2 regions of the Ideonella lacteola genome follow, and region 1 is predicted to be linked to the other one. Evidence: riboswitches for the same ligand, from Rfam matches in the RefSeq annotation. Region 1 holds a riboswitch; the other holds the start of a gene.
The links. Region 1 has a riboswitch for S-adenosylhomocysteine ahead of ahcY (adenosylhomocysteinase). Riboswitches for the same ligand answer to the same signal wherever they lie in the genome.

Region 1 (4,413 bases):
GCTCGCCGGTGGCTTGGCGGCGCAACATCACGCCACCGTTCTCGGCGACGATGGCGCGCACCGGCCAGCTCAGAGCGAAAGGCTCGCTCCAGCCCGCCGGCCGGCCTGTGATGGCGATGACGGGCAGGCCTGCCTGGTGCAGCGCATGCAGGGCCTGCAGGGCGGCGGGCTGAATGACACCGTCGCAGGTCAGGGTGTCGTCGATGTCGGTCAACACCCCCTTCAACCCGATCAGTCGCGATGGGGGCACGCGGGCCCAGGCCCGATCCGGTGTCCATGGAGCACGGCTCATGCGCGGCAGTGTCCCATGCGTGCTGAAATGCCTGCATGCCCAGCCCCGTGAACTTCGGCCGAGCGCTGCTGCCGCTGTGGCCGCTTGACCCCGCCATCACCTACCTCAACCATGGCACCGTCGGTGCCGTGCCGAAAGCGGTGATGGCCGCCCAGGCCGCGCTGCGTGACGAGATCGAAAGGCAACCCGCCCGGTTCCTGCTGCGGGAGCTCACCCCCATCGGCCGGCCCGACGAGGCGCCGGACCGTGCCCTGCCCGATGGCCCCCGATCCCGGTTGCGGGCGGCGGCGGCGGCCATCGCTCCGTGGTTCGGTGTGCAGGGCAACGACATCGTCTTCGTTGACAACGCCACCGCGGGGGCGAATGCCGTGCTGGCTTCGTTTCCGCTGCGGCCCGGCGACGAAGTGCTGGTGACCAACCGCACCTACGGCGCCGTCTCCCGGGCGGCCGCCCACCATGCCGCCCGCGCGGGCGCCACGGTCAGATCGGCCCACCTGCCCTTCCCCGTGGCCAGCGAGGATGAGTTGGTGGATGCGCTGGCCGCCGCCCTGGGCCCGCGCACACGGCTGGCCGTGCTCGACCACGTCAGCCCCGAGACGGCGCTGGTGATGCCGCTGGCCCGCCTGGCTGCGTTGTGCCGCGGGCGCGGCGTCGCCGTGCTGGCCGATGGCGCCCACGTGCCCGGCGCCATGGCGCTCGACATCCCCTCGCTCGGCGTCGACTTCTACACCGGCAACCTGCACAAATGGGCCTTCTCGCCGCGCAGCGCCGGCTTGCTGTGGGCAGCCCCCGAGCACCGAGCCAGCCTTCACCCGCCGGTGATCAGCTGGGGTGCTGGCGGCGGCTGGATCGCCGAGTTCGACTGGGTTGGCACGCGCGACCCGACGCCGTTTCTCTGCGCCCCGGACGGGCTGAAGTTCATCGACGAGCAGTTGGGGGGCCGCGAAGCCCTGTGGGCGCGCAACCATGCCTTCGCCCGGGAAGTGGCCGAGCAGTTGACGCACGAATGGGGCCTGGCATGGCGCACCCCGCCGTCGATGGTGGCCAGCATGGTGACGCTGCCGCTGCCCGAAGCGCATGGCCGTGGCGCCGGGGCGGCGACGCAACTCAAGAACCAGTTGCTCGCCGACGCCGCGATCGAAGCACAGATCCTGGCGATCGAGGATTCGGCCGGGCCGCCGGGACGGCTGTACTGGCGGTTCTCGGCGCAGGCCTACAACGACGCGCAGGACGTGGAGCGCTTCACGAAGGCCTTGGCCGCGTTCGCGGGCCGCCGCTAGAATCACACCTCGTTCCGAGGAGCGTTGCAAGGCCGACACCCCTGGCCCCAGGCTCGGAACCCCCCAAGGCCCTCGACGGGCTGCCCAGGCGATGTCCTCATCGCCGACCGTGCAGCGTCGCTGGCGACGACCTTGAGGCGATGCTTTTGCAACGGCGCTCACCCGCACCGATGGTGTCGTGGGTGGGCTGTGTGTCTTTTTTTCTCCACCCCTTCCACCGCAGGCGCGGGCGATCAGTCACGCCCGAACACGGAGAACCCCATGAACGCTGCCGTTCTGAAGACCACCCCCGATCACGCCATCGCCGACATCAAGCTCGCCGACTGGGGCCGCAAGGAAATCAAGATCGCCGAGACCGAGATGCCCGGCCTGATGGCGATCCGCGAAGAATTCGCCGCGAGCCAGCCGCTCAAGGGCGCGCGCATCACCGGCAGCCTGCACATGACGATCCAGACGGCCGTGCTCGTCGAGACGCTGCAAGCCCTCGGTGCCGAGGTGCGCTGGGCCTCTTGCAACATCTTCTCGACGCAAGACCACGCCGCCGCCGCCCTGGTGGCCGAAGGCACCCCCGTCTTCGCCTACAAGGGCGAGTCCTTGAAGGACTACTGGGACTACACCCACCGCATCTTCGAATTCGGCCCGGCCTTCACCGAAGGCGAAGGCCCGAACATGATCCTGGATGACGGCGGCGATGCCACGCTGCTGATGCACCTGGGCCAGCGCGCCGAGAAGGACGCCTCTCTGCTGGCCAACCCGGGCAGCGAGGAAGAGCGCGAGCTGTTCGCCGCGATCAAGGCCAAGCTGGCCGTCGACAAGAACTGGTACACCCGCAAGAGCGCCCAGATCATCGGCGTGACCGAAGAGACCACCACCGGCGTGCACCGCCTGAACGAGATGAGCGCCAAGGGCACGCTGCTGTTCCGCGCCATCAACGTCAACGACTCGGTCACCAAGAGCAAGTTCGACAACCTCTACGGCTGCCGCGAGAGCCTGGTCGATGGCATCAAGCGCGCCACCGACGTGATGATCGCCGGCAAGGTGGCCGTGGTCGCCGGCTATGGCGATGTGGGCAAGGGCTCGGCCCAGGCACTGCGCGCCCTGTCGGCGCAGGTGTGGGTCACCGAGATCGACCCCATCAACGCGCTGCAGGCCGCGATGGAAGGCTACCGCGTCGTCACGATGGACGAAGCCTGCTCGCAGGCCGACATCTTCGTCACCGCCACGGGCAACAAGAACGTGATCACCCACGATCACATGCTCAAGATGAAGGATCAGGCGATCGTCTGCAACATCGGCCACTTCGACAACGAGATCGACATTGCGTCGCTCGACAAGTACAAGTGGGAAGAGATCAAGCCGCAGGTCGACCACGTGATCTTCCCCGATGGCAAGCGCATCATCATGCTGGCCAAGGGCCGCCTGGTGAACCTGGGCTGCGCCACCGGCCACCCGAGCTACGTGATGAGCAGCTCGTTCGCGAACCAGACGATCGCGCAGATCGAGCTGTTCACCAAGCAGGCCGACTACGAAGTGGGCAAAGTCTATGTGCTGCCCAAGCACCTGGACGAGAAGGTGGCCCGCCTGCAGCTGAAGAAGCTCAACGCCAAGCTCACCGAGCTGACCGACGAGCAGGCCGCCTACATCGGCGTCTCCAAGGCCGGCCCCTACAAGCCCGACACCTATCGGTACTGACGCGGCCTTGGCGCGGCTAGCGCGCAGCCCGTCGTCGCAGAGTCGCCGGAGTTCCCCACGTACAGGACGTGCGTTCGCACTCCCGCGCCTCTGCGCCCGGTCCGCGGGCCGCTCGCCACACCGCTTGTCTTCGATTCAACATGCGAGCTGATCAACTCCTCGTGGCACAGGGCCTCGCCCCCAGCCGTTCGGCCGCTCAGCGGCTGATCGAGCGCGGTGCCGTGCGCTGGCTGGGCCCCAAAGGCTGGACGGTGCCGAAGAAGGCGGGTGACGACCTGCCCGAAGGCTGCGACATTGAAGTCACCGACGACGCCGAGCTCCGTTGGGCCTCCCGCGGCGGCCTGAAGCTGGAAGGCGCACTGCGCGACAGCGGCCTGTCGGTTCAGGGCCAAACGGCGCTGGACGTGGGCCAGAGCACCGGCGGATTCACCGATGTGCTGCTGGCCGCGGGCGCGAAGCGGGTGGTGGGCGTGGACGTGGGCCATGGCCAGTTGCACCCGAGACTGGCGGCAGACCCCCGCGTCGTCGGGCTCGAAGGCGTCAACGCCCGATCTTTGACCCGCGAGCAGCTGGGCGATGCCATGCCCGAGGTCGGCTTTGACTTCATCACCGGAGACCTGTCGTTCATTTCGCTGGGGCTGGTGCTGCCGGCCTTGGTGCCCCTGCTGTCGCTGCAGGGCACGCTGCTGATGCTGGTCAAACCCCAGTTCGAGCTGCAGCCGGTCGACATCGGCAAGAACGGCCTGGTCAAGAGCCCCGCCGCGTACGGCCATGTGGAAGCCAAGATGCGCAAGGCCTGCGCGCGACTCGGGCTTCAATGGGTGGCCTGGCGAGACAGCCCCACCACCGGCAGTGATGGCAACCGCGAGTTCTTCATCGAGGCCCGGCGGGCCCCGACCCCTTGAGACACCTTCATGACCGACACCTCGTCATCCCCTTCGTCGCGCCCCGTGCCGATCAGCTTCGAGTTCTTCCCGCCCAATACACCCGTCGGCAGCGACAAGCTGAAGACGGTGGTGAAGGAGCTGGCCGCGGTGCAGCCCGAGTTCTTCAGCGTCACCTACGGCGCCGGCGGCTCGACGCGCGAAAAAACGCTGGCCACCGTGCGCGACATCGCGGCGCTGGGCCATGAAGCCGCGCCGCACCTGA
Region 2 (4,413 bases), on a different contig from region 1:
CACGCCGTGGTCTGGGCATGCGGGGTAGCCGGGGGCCGGGCGGATGCCGCTGTACTTTTCGGCGATCAGTTCCTCGTTGGACAACTGCTCTTGCGCGGCATAGCCCCACAGCTCGGTCCGCACCCGCTGGTGCAGGCGCTCGGCGAAGGCCTCGGCCAGCCGATCGGCCAGCGCCTTGAGCATGATGCTGCTGTAGTCGTCGTGCGCCGCCTCGAACTGGGCGGCCTTTTTGTCGACCCCAAGGCCGGCGGTGACGGCGAACAAGCCGATGTAGTCAGGCTGGGTGCCCTTCGGCGCGATGAAGTCGGCCAGCGAGCGGTTGGGGCGCGCCACGCCGTCGATGACGGGACGCTCGCTTTGCATGCGCAGAGGGGCCCAGCGCAACAGCACTTCCTGGCGTGATTCGTCGGTGTAGACCTCGATCACGTCGTCGTCGACCGTGTTGGCCGGGTACAGGCCCATCACGCCATGGGCCTGCAGCCACCGGCCATCGATGATCCTCTTCAGCATCGCCTGGCCGTCGGCCAGCACCTTGCGGGCCGCGTCGCCCACCACCTCATCTTGAAGAATGGCCGGATACGGGCCGGCGAGATCCCAGGTCTGGAAGAAGGGCCCCCAGTCGATGCAGGCGGCCAGCTCGGCGAGGTCGTACTGCTTGAACACGCGGCGGCCGATGAAGCGGGGTGCGGCGGGCGGCGTGCTCCAGTCGATCCTCGTCTTGTTGGCTCGCGCCTTCGCCAGGGGCACCAACGGCGTGGCCTTCTTGCCCGCGTGCAGTTGGCGCACCCGCTCGTAGTCGGCGAGCAGCTCGGCCACGTAAGTGGTCGAGCGCTCCTCGGACAACAACTCCGAGCACACGCCGACCGCGCGCGAGGCGTCCGGCACATAGACCACCGGCCCGTCGTAGTGCGGCGAGATCTTCACCGCCGTGTGGACGCGGCTGGTGGTGGCGCCGCCGATCAGCAGCGGCATCTTCTTGTCGCGGAACCACGCATCGCGCTGCATCTCGGCGGCCACGTGCTGCATCTCTTCGAGGCTGGGGGTGATCAGGCCCGACAGGCCGATCAGGTCGGCGCCTTCGGTGCGTGCTTTCTCGAGGATGTCCTGGCACGGGACCATCACCCCCATGTTGACGACCTCGAAGTTGTTGCACTGGAGCACGACGGTGACGATGTTCTTGCCGATGTCGTGCACGTCACCTTTCACCGTGGCGATGACGATCTTGCCCTTGGGCTTCACATCACCGCCGGCTTCGGCCATCGCCGCCTTCTCGGCCTCGATGTAGGGCAGCAGATGCGCCACCGCCTGCTTCATCACACGGGCGCTCTTGACCACCTGCGGCAGGAACATCTTGCCCGCGCCGAACAGGTCGCCCACCACGTTCATGCCGGCCATCAGCGGGCCTTCGATGACGTGCAGTGGGCGGCCGCCGCCGGCCTTGATCGCTTGCCACGCCTCTTCGGTGTCTTCGGTGATGAACTCGGTGATGCCGTGCACCAGCGCATGGCTCAGGCGCTCGTTGACGCCCGCCTGGCGCCAGGCCAGCCGCTGCGAATCATCCTTGGCCGCGCCCTTGGCGCTTTCGGCGATCTCGATCAGCCGTTCGCCGGCATCCTTGCGGCGATTGAGCACCACGTCTTCCACCCGCTCGCGCAAGGTCGGATCGAGGTCGTCGTAGACGCCGATCATGCCGGCGTTGACGATGCCCATGTCCATGCCCGCCTGGATCGCGTGGTACAGGAAGACCGTGTGAATCGCCTCGCGCACCGGTTCGTTGCCGCGGAAGCTGAACGACACGTTCGACACGCCGCCCGACACCTTCGCGCCCGGCAGGTTCTGTTTGATCCAGCGCGTGGCTTCGATGAAGTCGACGGCGTAGTTGTCGTGCTCCTCGATGCCCGTGGCGATGGCGAAGATGTTGGGATCGAAGATGATGTCTTCCGGCGCGAAGCCCACCTCGTCCACCAGGATGCGGTAGGCCCGATCGCAGATCTCCGTCTTGCGCTGGAAGGTGTCGGCCTGGCCTTGCTCGTCGAACGCCATCACGACGGCCGCGGCGCCGTAGCGGCGCACCAGCGTGGCCTGCCGCTTGAACTCGGCTTCGCCTTCCTTCAGCGAGATCGAGTTCACGATGCCCTTGCCTTGCAGGCACTTCAGGCCCGCCTCGATCACGCTCCATTTGGACGAGTCCACCATGATCGGTACCCGCGCGATCTCGGGCTCGCCGGCGATCAGGTTCAAGAATCGCACCATCGCCGCCTGGCTGTCCAACATGGCCTCGTCCATGTTGATGTCGATCACCTGCGCGCCGTTTTCCACCTGCTGGCGCGCCACCGCCAGGGCCTCTTCATACTGGCCCGCGAGGATCATCCGCGCAAAGGCTTTCGAGCCGGTCACGTTGGTGCGTTCGCCCACGTTCACGAACAGCGAACCGGCGCCGATCGAGACAGGCTCCAGCCCCGACAGCCGCATCGGGGGCGGGTTGACGGGCGAGGCGGCGGCGGCTTGCGTGGTTCGGTCGGTCATGGCGTCGGGGCGGAGTCGGGACAAACGGGCCGCGGGCCGCCACGACTCACCGCGACGGTCGCTGGACGACCCGGGTGAGCGCCGTTGAAGCACGGTGCAGGACGGATGGACCTGCGGCGTGCCCGTGCCGAGCCTGGCGGCCGCGCGGCGCACGCGATCGCTGTGCCGACGGGCCGTCGCAACGCTCCTCGGACGGTGCCTGAATTCTACGCAAGCGAGGGCTTACCACGGCTGACCGCTGTTACAGCTCGTGGACTTTGTCAGGTGCCGCGTTTGCTCCAATCGGCTCATGGAGAGATACCCGCAGCGCCGCCCGAGCGCCACCTCGGCAGAGCCCGCCCGCTTTCGCTTCTGGATGACCGTACTGGCCCTCGCCGCCGGCTTGCCGGGTTGTCAGACCTCGCCGCCCGCCACGCCGGTGGCCACAACGCCGGCGCCCGAAGCGCCTGCCCCCGCCGTGAAGCCGCCTTCACCGGGCGATTCGCCGTTGGCGGCCGAGGCCAAATGGTTGACCGAGCTGTTTGCCGGCACACCAGTGCAGGTGGTGGGTGAGCGCGATGGCAGCGTGCGCTTGAGCGTGCCTATGAAGTACGCCTTTGACACGGCCCAGCCCGGCGGCGGTGCCGGCAGCGCCCAGGCGGCGGTGGCACCGAAAGCGCCGTTGTTGGCGGTGCTGGACAAGGTGTCTCAAAGCCTGAAGCGGCAACCCACCGCCAAGCTGCAGGCGGCGGCGCCTGCCGGCCCTCGCTCGGCCGAACGCGTGGCCGCCATGCGAACCCAACTGGCCAACCGCGGCGTGCCCGGCTGGCGCGTGGCGGCCGCGGCGCCGCCCGCCGACGACCAGGTGTTGTTGCGACTGGTGGCGCCGCCCGTGGGCATGCGCCTGCAGGAAGACGGCACCCTGGCGCCGCCCGCGTCAGGACGGGGGAGCAATCCCACTGGCCGATAGCTGCGCAGTGGGCGCACGCTGACAGGCGGCTTTCCTCGCCCGGCCCTCAAGCCCCACGCGTTTCGGTCGAAAAAGCGCCATAGCCGCGTCCGCCTCTTGTGCGGGCGGTGGCGATTGCGCGACCATGAAACTCGTTCCCATCTCCCCTGACGGACTGGAGCCCGGCTTCCCGCTGCCCTTCTCGCTGCGCGACGTGAACGGTCGCGTGCTGGTGCAGCGCGGCACCCCCATCGCCGATCGGCAGCAACTGGGCTATCTGCTCGCGCGGGCCTTGTTCATCGACGATGCCGAGAAGGGCCTCGCACAACGGCAGCTGAATGCGCAGGTCGACCAGATGTTCCGCTCCGGTGACGCCACGCTGGGCGAGATCGCCGCGCTGCGGCCAGAGTACGACCAGCGCGCCACCGAGCCCGCCCCCTTGGTCGAGCCGCCGCTGGAGTGGCCCGACCTGGAAAGCCGAGCCCGCGTGCTGTTGGGTGACACCCGGGCGGCGCGCTGGATGCCGCGACTGGACGAGCTCGCCGACGACATGCTCAAACGCCTGGAGCGTCATGTCGACGCGACGCTGCTGCGCTTCATCCACATGGCCGGCCACCAGCCGGAGAACTACCCGACGCATCACGCCATCCTGGTGATGCTGCTGTGTGCGTTGGCGGGCCCACGGTTGCCGGGCTGGCAGTCTGAATGGCGCCGCCCGCTGACCCGTGCCGCCCTGTCGATGAATGTCGGCATGACCACCTTGCAGCAAGAGCTGGTGCGCCAGGCGCAGCCGCTGAGCCCGATGCAGCGTGCTCAGGTCGACGCCCATGCGTTGCGCGGCGTCGAGATGCTGAAGGCCGCGGACGTGGACGACCCGCTGTGGCTGGGCGCCATGCGCCACCACCATGACGCGCCCAATGGCCCGCTCGCCAAGCTGGAGCCGGCGATTCGCCTGGCTC

Region 2: another riboswitch for S-adenosylhomocysteine. It lies ahead of metH (methionine synthase); the one in region 1 lies ahead of ahcY (adenosylhomocysteinase).

What each region holds. Positions count from the first base shown of each region.
Region 1 covers NZ_JBBUTG010000010.1:146,881-151,293, reverse strand. The annotation lists gene AACH06_RS16565 (HAD family hydrolase) at 1-292, opposite strand, end outside; gene AACH06_RS16560 (aminotransferase class V-fold PLP-dependent enzyme) at 328-1,572, shown strand; S-adenosyl-L-homocysteine riboswitch at 1,583-1,739, shown strand; gene ahcY (adenosylhomocysteinase) at 1,834-3,264, shown strand; gene AACH06_RS16550 (TlyA family RNA methyltransferase) at 3,405-4,169, shown strand; gene metF (methylenetetrahydrofolate reductase [NAD(P)H]) at 4,179-4,413, shown strand, end outside.
Region 2 covers NZ_JBBUTG010000003.1:438,607-443,019, forward strand. The annotation lists gene metH (methionine synthase) at 1-2,526, opposite strand, end outside; S-adenosyl-L-homocysteine riboswitch at 2,596-2,722, opposite strand; gene AACH06_RS07690 (hypothetical protein) at 2,816-3,475, shown strand; gene AACH06_RS07695 (HD-GYP domain-containing protein) at 3,600-4,413, shown strand, end outside.